4 regions of the Litorilituus sediminis genome follow, and region 4 is predicted to be linked to each of the others. Evidence: predicted binding sites of a transcription regulator. Region 4 holds the regulator's gene; each other region holds the start of a gene.
The links. Region 4 encodes FliA, which starts transcription of late flagellar genes. Its sites were predicted from a motif close to CTAAAGNTNNNNNNNNNNNNGCCGATA; they were not measured.
Positions count from the first base shown of each region.

Region 1: EMK97_RS15020 (HAMP domain-containing methyl-accepting chemotaxis protein) is a predicted target of FliA. The motif match lies at 2,009-2,035, and genes of this name have one in related genera.
Region 2: EMK97_RS02930 (VC2046/SO_2500 family protein) is a predicted target of FliA. The motif match lies at 1,929-1,955, and genes of this name have one in related genera.
Region 3: EMK97_RS00120 (flagellar protein MotY) is a predicted target of FliA. The motif match lies at 1,713-1,739, and genes of this name have one in related genera.

Region 1 covers NZ_CP034759.1:3,376,302-3,379,515, forward strand. Annotated here, with positions in the region: gene EMK97_RS15020 (HAMP domain-containing methyl-accepting chemotaxis protein) at 1-1,925, opposite strand, end outside; gene EMK97_RS15025 (symmetrical bis(5'-nucleosyl)-tetraphosphatase) at 2,106-2,942, opposite strand; gene rsmA (16S rRNA (adenine(1518)-N(6)/adenine(1519)-N(6))-dimethyltransferase RsmA) at 2,951-3,214, opposite strand, start outside.
Region 2 covers NZ_CP034759.1:639,188-642,401, forward strand. Annotated here, with positions in the region: gene EMK97_RS02920 (S9 family peptidase) at 1-554, opposite strand, end outside; gene EMK97_RS02925 (YchJ family protein) at 764-1,312, shown strand; gene EMK97_RS02930 (VC2046/SO_2500 family protein) at 1,329-1,889, opposite strand; gene EMK97_RS02935 (ATP-binding protein) at 2,004-3,214, opposite strand, start outside.
Region 3 covers NZ_CP034759.1:25,557-28,770, reverse strand. Annotated here, with positions in the region: gene EMK97_RS00125 (GGDEF domain-containing protein) at 1-595, shown strand, start outside; gene EMK97_RS00120 (flagellar protein MotY) at 752-1,633, opposite strand; gene rnt (ribonuclease T) at 1,891-2,604, shown strand; gene EMK97_RS00110 (peroxiredoxin) at 2,674-3,214, opposite strand, start outside.
Region 4 covers NZ_CP034759.1:1,192,800-1,196,013, forward strand. Annotated here, with positions in the region: gene EMK97_RS05370 (chemotaxis protein CheA) at 1-112, opposite strand, end outside; gene EMK97_RS05375 (protein phosphatase CheZ) at 126-869, opposite strand; gene cheY (chemotaxis response regulator CheY) at 971-1,354, opposite strand; gene EMK97_RS05385 (RNA polymerase sigma factor FliA) at 1,404-2,123, opposite strand; gene EMK97_RS05390 (MinD/ParA family protein) at 2,154-2,996, opposite strand; gene flhF (flagellar biosynthesis GTPase FlhF) at 3,038-3,214, opposite strand, start outside.

The DNA of each region.
Region 1 (3,214 bases), 2.1 Mb from region 4:
GTTTGCTCAGCAATGGCAACAATTGATTCTAGGTTTTCACTAATTTCATGGGCAACAACACTTTGCTCTTCTGCTGCGGTAGCAATTTGTGAACTTCGATCAAAGGCTTCATGTACAGCATGGGTAATAGTTTCAAGTGCTCTGTCTGCTTCTTCACTTTGATGAACACAATCAGCTGCTTTTGCTTTACCAGTATCCATGACGGTTACGGCTTTACCTGCACCTGATTGTAGTGCTTCAATCATGGTTTGAATTTCTGATGTAGACTCTTGTGTTCTACTTGCCAATGTTCTTACTTCATCAGCAACTACGGCAAAACCACGACCTTGCTCACCAGCACGTGCGGCCTCAATTGCGGCGTTTAAGGCAAGTAAGTTGGTTTGCTCTGCAATACCTCGAATTACATCTAAAATACCGCCGATTGAGGCACTATCTTGTTGTAATTGGTTGATAACCTGTGCGGCTGAATCAACTTCTCCTGCCAGCTCTTCGATAGTATGACGATTGCGCTCTGAAATGACTTTCACGCGCTCTGCTTCATCATCAGCATGCTTAATTTCACCTAAGGCATCATTGGCACTCGATAATACGCTTTGTGAAGTGCTACTCATTTCGGTTGTCGCAGAGGCAGCTTGTTCAACTTGGTTACGTTGTTCTTCAATCGCACTGGTACTTTGCGAGGTTACCGCAGAAGTTTGCTCAGCCGCGGCAGCTAATTGAGTTGAACGACTCACAATACTTTGAATTAGGGTACGTAAGCTCTCGATAAGTGAGTTACAGTTAGCTGAAAGCTGGGCAAATTCATCATGACCACTGTCATCAAGCTTACGAGATAAATCACCAGAAGCGACTACTTTAAGCATGTCATTTACTCTAGCTAGTGGGCGAATAATGCTGATAAGAGTACGGTGTGCAATAAACACTGCAATAACAATAGAAATAATCACTATGGTAATTGTTTGACTGGTACCATCACTCACTGATTTTTCCACTAACTTAGTCGCTTCAATCGTCGTTTGATTCGCTAATTCAACTTGTTTGTTTAGTACTTCATTTACCTTAGTTGCACTAAGCTCTTCTTTTGCTAATAGTTCTGCCGCTGTTTGATTTGCTGATAATTGCGCACGTTTATGAGCAATAATACCCGTTGACGTTGATAGTAAGTCTTGGATGTCTGCCAAAGTAGAGCTAATTTCTTCTGAAATATCATCGACATTATGTTGATTTAGTTCAGCTAGGATTTCTTCAAGGGACTTTTGCGCTTCGGTTAAGCTAAAGTTAAGCTCACTTTCAATTAATTCAGCAGTGGAGTCAGATAAGGTGTCTCTGTATTCAAATGTAGAAGATACTAAGGCGTTAAACTGGTTTTCAAGCTGCTCACTTAAGCTAATAGCTCGTTGTAGTTTAGTATCTGCTAAATCATGATCAGCCAGATCAAGTAATAGCATCACAGTGTCATCAGCTTTTTCTTCTAATGAATCGACTTTTCCATCTAACAGGTTTTTCTGTTCAATACTAAGCTTGTGGTTTTCAAAAACCCCGAGAGAAGATTCGTTAAATACTTTAAATTCACTATCTACGCGCTTTAGGTTACTAAGTAGATTATTTTCTTGAGCGACAATAGTTTTGAGTTGCGCTAACTCTTTGGAAAACATTTGCTCAATACGTTTATATTCAGCTAATTCTTGCGCTAGTTTAGTTAAATCACTTTGATAGTAGCCTTTTAGAGCCAATTTACTCAGCTGGCTAATTTCAATGGCTAATTTGTTACTGGCTTTTAAGGTAGGGATAGCCAGTTCATTTTGTTGACTAGTGGAGTCATTGATAGTACTAAAGTTTTTGTAAGAAAATACGCTGGTTATTACAAGTAATAGTGAAATTATGGTGAAACCACCAATAATTTTCCTAGCTACAGTTAGATTCATAGATACCACCAATTGATTTAAAGCCAATGCGTTATTGTTATGCGTTTGAATACTTATAGTTATTTTTAACTAATGCCAAATTATATCGACAATTATTGAATTATATTAAGCATTATTTCTTCATTATAACAAGCTAAACTGCTTTTTCACCTTAAGATACAGGTTTTATTGCCTTTTAGTTTATTTTTTATGAGCTGTTTCAATAAATACTTTTTTGTCGTGCCAGCGTAACATGGTTAAGTAATTTCCCCAAACGCAGCCTGTATCTAGCGCAAGCATATTAGCTTTATGAGTTTTGCCCATGAGTGATGCCCAATGGCCAAATAACCAATAATGATCATCAGGTAGTTTAGTTAAATTAAACCAAGGCGTCAGTTGGCTTGGGTTAGACTGATTTATTAATGTACTAGGGGCTGATTTTTGCAGAAATTCGAGTGAACCATCGGCAAAGCAATATCTCATGCGAGTGAGTGAATTGATGGTGTAGCGAAACTTTTCAATATCGTTATGTGCATCTGACCAGTTATTGGGTTGCTCACCATACATTTGCTTGAGCCAATAGTCTCTTTGTGGTGATTGTAACTTTTGCTGAGCTAAATTTGCTTGTGTTAGGGCTTCTTTAATTTGCCACTGAGGAGATAAACCAGCATGGCTTAAATAGGCATGCTCATTATCTGAGGTCGGCAATTTTTGAATAAGTGGTTGTTGGGCGAGCCATGTCATCAGTTCATTGATGTCATCAGCTGCGAGTAACTCATCAAGTTTGTCTGCTGCTTTTACTTTTTTAATACCAGCATAAACGGAAAGTAGATGTAGATCATGATTACCTAGCACTACTTTGCCGCGAGCGCCTAAACTTTTAACAAACCTGAGTGTTGCAAGTGAGTCAGGGCCGCGAGCGACAAGATCGCCAGCAAAGTAAAGGGTATCTTGTTGGCGATCAAAATTCACTTGCGCTAATAATGCACTTAGCTCTGAAAAACAGCCTTGAATATCACCAACAATATAATATGCCACAGGCTCTGTTATTCACTTAAATGCTTGGCTGCACGTTTTTTCGCTTTTGACTCAGGCACAGCAGGTGGGTTATCGACGATAAAATTCGCTAGTTTTATATAGTCATCGATAGATAAATTTTCAGGGCGTAAACTCGGATCAATATTTAGACTCGTTAACTGCTCACTAGTTATCAGGTTTTTAAAGCTATTACGTATGGTTTTTCTACGTTGATTAAAGGCCGTTAAACATACCGTATTAAGAGCATTAATATCTTTTACCGGGTTTTTGAT
Region 2 (3,214 bases), 550 kb from region 4:
AACAAATTATGTTGATAAAAACTATTACCGACACGATAGGCAATATCACCATTGGTTAAAAACATGGCTTGGCTTGCTTTCGTTGATGTTCTGGTAACTTGCTTTACCACTTGGCTGCGTAAATCTTTTAGATAAACATTGCCCTTAAAGATATATATTTCATGAGTACCCGCACTATTTACTTGGGCATTTTTATCATCATATTGATGTTGCTTAGCCAGTGAAACGAGTTGACCATTGTCTTTCGATGCTTGCTGCGCTGGCGTTAATTGATATAGATCTCTAAGTGGGTTACCTAGCTGTTTTTGGCGATAAAAAATAGTTTTACTATCATCGCCCCAATACCAAGACTCTGGCGCACGACCAAACCAATCAGGGTCGGCCATAATTTGTTTGAGTGTTATAACATTTTGCTGATCTTGAAGGCTAGTAGCTGAAGCAGCTAGGCTTACCTGCTGCGCCGGCTCAACTGAACTCGCTTTGGCGGTTATGGATTGGCTACTACAGGCTGATAATGACAAGGTTAAAGCGGCAGCAATGAGTTTATATTTCATAAATTACATCTTATTTCTAGAGCTAGGTTAGCAGGCAACTGAATACACTGGCACCAAGAAAAGTGCCCTGACAAACAGTTATCTGTACGGTCAATGGTATAACCATAGAGATTAATAGAAAAAAGTTCAATTGTGTAAATGAAAGCGACAAATCGCCAATTATTTACGGTAAACTAGCAAGCTTTTATTTACCTTGAAGGTTTTGTTTTATGTTTTGTCCTTGTGGCTCTAATCTTCACAGTAACCAATGCTGTGAACGATTTATAAATCTTGCTGCCAACAAGAGGGTGATATTACCAACAACCGCTGAGCAATTAATGCGCTCTCGCTATTGCGCCTATAGCTTAAACAATGCTGAATACATTTATCAAACCTATGCCAAGGCAAGTCAAAAGCAGCAATCTATTGCAGATATAGAAGAATGGGCTCAGCAATGTAAATGGGTAAAACTCACCGTATATAGCCAAACTAATTCCACCGGTAATGAATGCACCGATGACTATGATTATGTTGAGTTTTCAGCTTTTTATATACAGCAAGATACCTTATATGAGATGCGAGAAAAGTCTCGTTTTATTCAAGAGTTAAATGATGATAATCAACTTGCATGGCGCTATTTAGATGGTGACATCATCAAACATCAAGCATTAACTCAGATTAAGCGTAATGATCCCTGCCCCTGTTACCAACTGAATGACAATAATGGTCAGCAAAAAAGTAAAAAGATTAAAAAATATAAGCATTGCTGTGGCCGTTAAGCAGCACAGCTAATATCTATGCGACAAGCGGCGCTTTAACTAAGCTTTGCTGTACAGCATTAAGCCAAAGCTTAGCATTAAAACTTAACGTTTGATTCATCACCGTTTTGCTCTGCCCTTGCTTATGCTTAGCTTGACAATGAACACTGGTATTGGTCATCACTTGAGTATCAATATGCTTAGCATCATTCCTAAAACTTATTGCTTTAGGATTAAGGTGATTTTGTAAGCGCAATGTCTCCAAATCATTGGCTTGTACCAGCTGGGCTTGGTTAAATGATGAAATATCATCCATTGTTTCTAAGCTAATAGGAGCAGCTTTTGCCAGTTCAAGTTGTGCTCGTAGCGCTTGTTCTGTATTTGAGGGGGAATTGATTTGTTGACTACTAGGTAGAATAAATTGGCTTTGCTCACGCACATCATCGGCAAGCATAGCTAACATCAAGGCAAAATCGGCTCGTCTGGTTTGATGTACACACTCATTTAACTGCTCACCAAGCTGCAACTCATGCAACAAAGGCACTTGCTTGGTATTAAGCTCTGCTGGTGATAAATTAGTGGATGTTTTTACTGACAAGAACAACTCTTCTTTACAAATAACTACCTGTAAAAAAGCTATCGGCTAAACTTAGAAAAAGTTTAGCCGATTTTTTACTTTTATTTACTGTTTTCCTTACTATGTTTTGCTTAGCTAATCTGCTTTTTGTTCTTTAATTGGTAATGTTAGGGTAAACGCTGCCCCACCTAGCTCACTATCACCAATACTTGCTTGACCTTTATGCCACTCCATTATCCGAGCAACGATAGCCAGCCCTAGGCCAAAACCACCTGTTTCACGATTTCTGGATTGATCACCACGTGAGAAAGCATCGAAAATAACGCTTTTAAACTCATCAGGCACACCGTCACCATTGTCTTCCACGCAAATACTACACTGATCATGCTCTTGTGAAATGGTAACCCGTACTTGGCCATTACCATATTTAATGGCATTACTGATAAAGTTATTAACCGCTCTATCAATAAAGTGTCCATCACAACACACCATAAGCTGCGGTGCATGATTTACTAACTCAATTGAGCTGGCAAACTGATCATGGCTGGCAATTTGTGTTTTAACTAACTCATTAATATCTGTACCAACAAAATTTAGCTCTGGCTTATCATTATCAAAAGCGGCATAAATCAACATTTCATTAATCAGTTCTTCAAGCTCTCTGATATCATGACCAATTTGCTGCTGGTATTTATCACGCTTTTCTTCATCTTTAACGCTAGCGAGCATTTGCAAAGCAAACTTTGTCCGAGCAAGCGGCGTTCTCAGTTCATGTGATACCGCATTGGTTAACTCTTTATGGGCATCAATCAAGCGTTTAATGCGTGCTGCCATCATATTAAACGAAGCTATCATAGGTGCTATCATAGTAGACTTCGCCGCAGGTGCTTTTGAAGTAAAGTCTCCCTGACCAAATTCCTTGGTGGCTTTTTTAAGCAACTCCAAATCACGTGACATTGGCCACAGCCAAATAAAGATAATGACGCCAAAGGTTGCTAAAATAAGCACTCTATATATCGCTTTTACTCGAGGCCTAGTTGGCATTTTAGCTGGACCTAAGGTGATGACAAAATCAGTATCTTCAATCAAATAATCCAACACCACCATAGATTCATAATAATAAATATGAACATTATTATTAATTAACTCCCTATGATGGCTATGATCAATTGCTTCAACTTCTGCAATAGTCATCAACTTCAAAGGCAATTCAAAACGCCGTGCTGCGCCATTGATAATATCTTCCCATTCATGCTCAGGGTGTTTTTTTACATAATCTCCCAAAGCGAACAACATGGTTTTATAGCCAGTATAGGACTCTATATCTTGTTCTAGATAAGAATTCC
Region 3 (3,214 bases), 1.2 Mb from region 4:
GCAAACCTCACTGTTACTTATCATGCTGCTCTTAAGTTGTTTGGGGCTAATTTCTATTTGGTCGTATAAATCTTGGTTAACGCAAAGAAAACTCAAGCAATTAACTGATTATGATGAGTTAACACAAGTGGCAAGCCGTAATCATTTTATCGAGCTAAGTAATAGCGCATTATCATACTGTTATGGTAATGAGCAGCCGGTTAGCTGTGTTTTATTCGACGTTGATGAATTTAAAAGTATTAATGATAACTACGGCCATGCCACAGGCGATAAGGCCTTGATTGCGATAACACAAGCATGCCAAGCATTTGTTCGTGATGCCGATGTTTTTGGCCGCTTAGGCGGTGAAGAGTTTGCTCTTATTTTACCTGGTTTTAATCAAATGTTAGGTGAAGATATTGCCGAGCAATGCCGCCGTAAAATTAACAACATTGATTTTAACGCCTTAGGTCTAAATCAGCCGTTAAGTGCGAGTTTTGGCGTAAGCGAAACTGATTCCTCAGGTTTTAATCTAACTACATTACTAGCAGATGCTGATAGTGCTATGTACAGCTCTAAACAGCATGGAAAAAACTGCGTAACCCTTTATCAATAACGCCCGTCACAAAGTAGTGATTAATCATTATGATAATGACTGCCCAAAGGGGTACAAAAAGCGCTACTTCAAACTAAGTAGCGCTTCTTCATTTCATTACACTGGCCTTTCAACTGATATCAATTAACTTGTAGTAATCAGTTTGTTCCATTTAGCCTAAGGTTGCTGCATTTGTATAACAACGCGGCGGTTTTTGCCTCGACCTAACGTGGTATCATTCGAAGCTACATGTCGCTTTTCACCATAACCTTTTGCTTCAATACGGCTGGCATCAATACCATTTTTAACAAAGTAATCACGAATTTTAGCTGCACGCTTTTCGGATAACTTCAAGTTTGACCAACGGCCACCATAACTATCAGAATAAGCATCAATTAATACCAACTCTAAGTTAGGGTCTAAACTTAAATATTCGCGGATCATATCAATGCGCTTTTGCGATGCCTTGGTAAACTTATCACTGCTTGATTGATAATTTAATACCGTATAAGCAATATCTTCAAAACTGTAATGTAACAAGTTACCGACACAACCAACAAATTCTTGATACGCTTTTTTAAATCGAGCTGTTGATAAGCCGACAGAAATTTTATCTTGCTCACTGTACCAATCGTTATAATAAAAAGTTGGGTTCATGCCCTGCTCTAATTCACTTAGCATTGTCCAAGCCACCTTCTTAGGTAAGCTAGGGTTAAAATGCTTATGCAATTGCATATTAGTCAACTTACGACCACCTCGACCAGGTTGCCAGCTAGGTGCAACACTTCTCAGCTCTGCCAAAGAATAGTTATCTGGCAATAACATCATGTCTAGTTCAAATTCCATATTTAGCTTGCGATTCGCTTTGGCATAAAAGCGTGCTTCGCCATAATTTGGGATTTGATGAGATAAAGTACACTGTAAGCGACTATTATCAGAAAGCTGCCACGACGAGTTATGTACATCAGCACTGTACTGGCGAATACCCGCATTGGCATCAGTCATTAAAGCACATGATAAAACACCAGCAGCTAGGCTAGAGGTAATTAAACTATTCATTGATGTGAAAATATGCTTCATAATGGTACGCACAAACTTTGTAAGCAAGAGAGCCTTGCTAGTAAATGTATAATGAATGTATCGGTGCTAACGTAAATAACTTTAGCAGTTTATCTAAAAATGTTCAGCCTCTAATATTCATTTAAATGCGATTTTTGCAGAAATGTTGTCGTCGTCTTGAATAACCTCGTTTTTATCTGGCTTTTCTGCGATAATCGCCAATCATTTTTAGTTATCCAACCAATCTTTACTGCGCCATGGCTGAATCAAGCACTCATAATCAAAATAACCTTGCTACTGAACAAACTAATAATGCTTCTATAGCTGCGGAGCAAACACCACTATTTGCTAAGCGCTTTCGTGGCTATTTTCCTGTTGTTATCGATGTAGAAACAGCGGGTTTTAATGCACAAACTGACGCTTTATTAGAATTAGCCGCATCTGTTTTAACCTTAGATGAAACAACCGGCCATTTAGCAATTGATGAAACCATTCAATTTAACATTGAGCCATTTGAAGGAGCAAACCTTGAACCTAAAGCGTTAGAGTTTACCGGTATTGATCCAACAAATCCTTTACGTGGTGCGGTTGATGAAAAAGAAGCGCTAAAAACACTTTTTAAATTAGTCAGAAAGAAAATGAAGCTCGCAGGTTGTCAACGTGCCATCATTGTTGCCCATAATGCCGCTTTCGATTTAGGTTTTTTAAATGCCGCCACTGAGCGCTGCGCCATTAAACGCAGCCCTTTTCATGCCTTTGTCAGCTTTGATACCACAACATTAGCTGGTTTAGCCTTAGGGCAAACCGTCTTAGCAAAAGCATGTGAAGCCGCCAATATTGACTTTAATAACAGTGAAGCACATAGCGCATTATATGATACTGAAAAAACCGCAGAGCTGTTTTGTCATATCGTAAACAAGTGGCAAGATTTAGGTGGCTGGCCATTAGCTGTTGATGCCAATGAAACTTAACTGAAATATAGACATAAAAAAACCGCTAAAAAGCGGTTTTTTATTAACTATTAATGCCTAAACTAGCGATTAAAGCTTGTCTGCATTGTCAGTTAGGTAAGATGCAACACCTTCTGGAGAAGCTGTCATACCTTTGTCACCTTTGTTCCAACCAGCTGGACATACTTCACCGTGCTCTTGGTGGAATTGAAGTGCATCAACCATACGGATCATTTCGTCAACGTTACGACCTAATGGTAAGTCGTTCACTACTTGGTGACGTACGTTACCTTCTTCATCGATTAAGAAAGAACCACGGAAAGCAACACCAGCTTCTGGGTGCTCAACGTCGTATGCTTGACAGATGTCGTGCTTAACGTCAGCAACTAAAGTGTATTGAACTGGGCCAATACCACCTTCGTTTACTGGCGTGTTACGCCATGCGTTATGTGAGAATTGTGAATCGATAGATACACCGATTACTTCTACGCCACGGCTCTTAAATTCTTCAAAACGGTGATCGAAAGCTAAAAGCTCTGATGGACATACGAAAGTAAAATCAAGTGGGTAGAAAAATACTACCGCTTTTTTACCTTTGATTGCTTCGCTTAATGTAAAGTTATCTACGATT
Region 4 (3,214 bases):
CATTATCAACGTCGTTTTCTAATTCGACTAACTCTTCTGAAAGCGACTCTAAGATTTCACCCGCTTCGACCAAAAAGTCCTGTAAAATTTCTTCATCTGCTTCAAAAGACATGCAGCGACTCCCGTTAAAACCCTAAACTTGATAAAAGATCATCAACATCGTCTTGATCTTCTACAACATCATTTCTGTTATCTTTGTTAACTATCGGCCCTTCAACTAAGTTATCGCCTAACTTAGGTTGCGCACTTTGTTTTGCATCCTCTGCTGAAATGCCAAATGCGGTTAACATATTAATTAAGCTATCTTCAACTTCTCTTACTAAATCAATAACCTTACGAATTACCTGACCAGTTAAATCTTGGAAATCCTGAGCCATTAAAACATCTGTCATTAAGGTATGAATATGATCAGTTTCTTTGCGAGTCGTTTTAAGTAAGTTATCTATATCTAAACACAAGGCTTTAAATTCTTTTAAATCAAGTTGATTATTCATTAATCGTGTCCAAGCAGGATCAACTTTTTTAACTTGATGAGAAATTGTGTCTACAACTGGAAATATTGATTCCACCGCATCCATTGTTTTGTTAGCGGCTTCTTCTGTTCTATCAATAACGAAATTCAAGCGCTCTTTCGCATCAGGAATATCTGCCGTCGCGAGATCATTCAATCGAGAATCAATCTGAAAGTTTGTTAAAGAATCGTGAAGTTGGCGGGTTAATTTACCTATTTCTGCAAACAACTCTGAGTTGATTGGGTTTTGAATTTCAGCAATTAGCGCATCCGCCTTATCTTGCTGATCAGTTTCCAAATACTCAACCAATGATTTTGCTTGCTCTAAAGAGATCCGCCCCATCATAGCTATACTCATGCAAAGTCCTTAATACTCATGCAAAACTCAATTTAGCTAGTACATTAGTAACTTTACAACCAAGGCTCAGTTACTAATGACTTGCTAAAATTCAATCAACACTAGCCTAAGCGCTCAAATATTTTATCTAGCTTAGTTTTCAGCGTTGCTGCAGTAAAAGGTTTAACAATATAGCCATTAACACCCGCTTGTGCTGCCATTACAATCTGCTCTTTTTTAGCTTCAGCTGTAATAAGCAATACAGGTATATGAGCCAAACTTGCATCGGCACGAATCGCTTTTAATAGATCAATACCTTGCATGCCCGGCATATTCCAATCGGTTACCACAAAGTCAAAATCTCCACCTTGTAGCATCGGCAACGCGGTACTGCCATCATCTGCTTCTTGAATATTGGTAAAACCTAAATCACGTAACAAATTTTTCACTATACGTCTCATTGTTGAGAAATCATCAACAACAAGTACTTTCATATTTTTATCCAAGGCACCCTCCGGCGAAACAATCAATTTATAATTCTAACTATTATTCTACTTAACTTTGCCAAGATTGCATACGAGCTTTTAACCTATGCATTGCTTGACTATGAATTTGACTAACTCGAGACTCACTGACATCGAGTACTTGGCCAATTTCACGTAAATTTAATTCTTCATCATAATACAGTGACAGTACTAAAGCTTCTCGCTCGGGTAAAGAACTAATGCACTCTGTTAAACCCTTTTTAAAGGCTGTTTGCTCTATATTTTGATATGGATCATCTGCTTGGCTGCCATCTGCATAATTTATTGCATCTTCACTGATACCAAGATCATCTATACCTAGAATTTTTCCTGTACTGACTTCACTTAATATATGATGGTAGTCATTTAATGAAATATCAAGTTTTTCAGCAACTTCTAAATCAGAAACATCACGACCTAATTTCGCTTCTAATTCTTTGATTGCATCACTTATCATTCGACTATTTTTATGAACAGACCGTGGTGTCCAATCACCACGGCGAATCTCATCAAGCATAGCGCCGCGTATTCTTATACCAGCAAAGGTTTCAAAGCTTGCCCCTTTACTATTATCAAAATTATTCGCCGCTTCAAAAAGCCCTATCATTCCAGATTGAATAAGATCATCAACTAGTACACTGGCAGGTAATCTGGCAAGTAAGTGATAGGCTATGCGTTTTACCAAAACCGTATGCTGTTCAAGCAACTGACTTTTATCGACTTGATTATTATAGGTAATAGCTTTTACCACGTGATTCAATTCTCACTATAACAATGGAAGTTAGTGAGCAATTAACTGCTCAATAAAAAACTCTAGGTGGCCTGATGCTTGTTTAGGAATAGGCCAAGATTCTACTTTACTTGCTAAACTCTTAAAGGCTTGTGAAGCTGGTGATTGCGGAAAGGCTTCAACTATAGCTTGCTGCTTCCTCACCGCCTTTCTGATATTTTCATCAAATGGCACCACAGCAACTAACTCTAAGGCAACATCTAAAAATCTATCGGTTACTTTAGTGAGTTTGGCAAAAAGCTGCTGGCCTTCATTCGCAGTTCGTACCATATTGGCGACTACTTTAAACTTAAAAACGCCGTGATCTCGGCTCAATAATTTCATCAGTGCATAACAGTCAGTGATCGATGTTGGCTCATCACATACCACTAACATGACATCTTGTGCGGCTCGAGTAAAACTCAATACCATATCAGAAATACCGGCGGCAGTATCAACAATCAAAACATCAAACTGGGTTTGCATTTCACTGAATGCTCTGATTAAGCCTGCATGCTCTGATGGTGTTAAATCAACCATAGATTGAGAGCCTGAGGTAGCCGGAATAATTTTTATGCCTGCTGGGCCATCAATAATAATATCGTCTAGTTCACATTCACCAGACAAGACATGGGAAAGATTACGCTTTACTCGCAAACCTAACATAACATCAACGTTTGCTAGACCTAAATCAGCATCTAATATAAGCACGCGTTTACCTAGTTGTCCCAATGCAATGGCGGTGTTCAATGAGATATTAGTTTTACCAACACCACCTTTACCTCCAGAAACAGCTATAACTTTAACTTTTTGTGAATCTTGCATTTTTCTTAAGCCGCTCGCTTGATCTATCATTAACTTACTACTTCTTATTTTAGCTTAGCTGAGAATTGATTTTAAAACATGGCTGCTGGCGCCACTGGCTTAGTTCGCGCAGAAGTACTACTAGCAGTTGCTGACTTGCTTGCCATCTTATCTGCAAGATTAACTAATTTCTCAGCATTTGCAACTTTAATATCTTCTGGAACTCTTTGCCCATCAGTAAGATACCCTATTGGCAAACCATTTTGAAT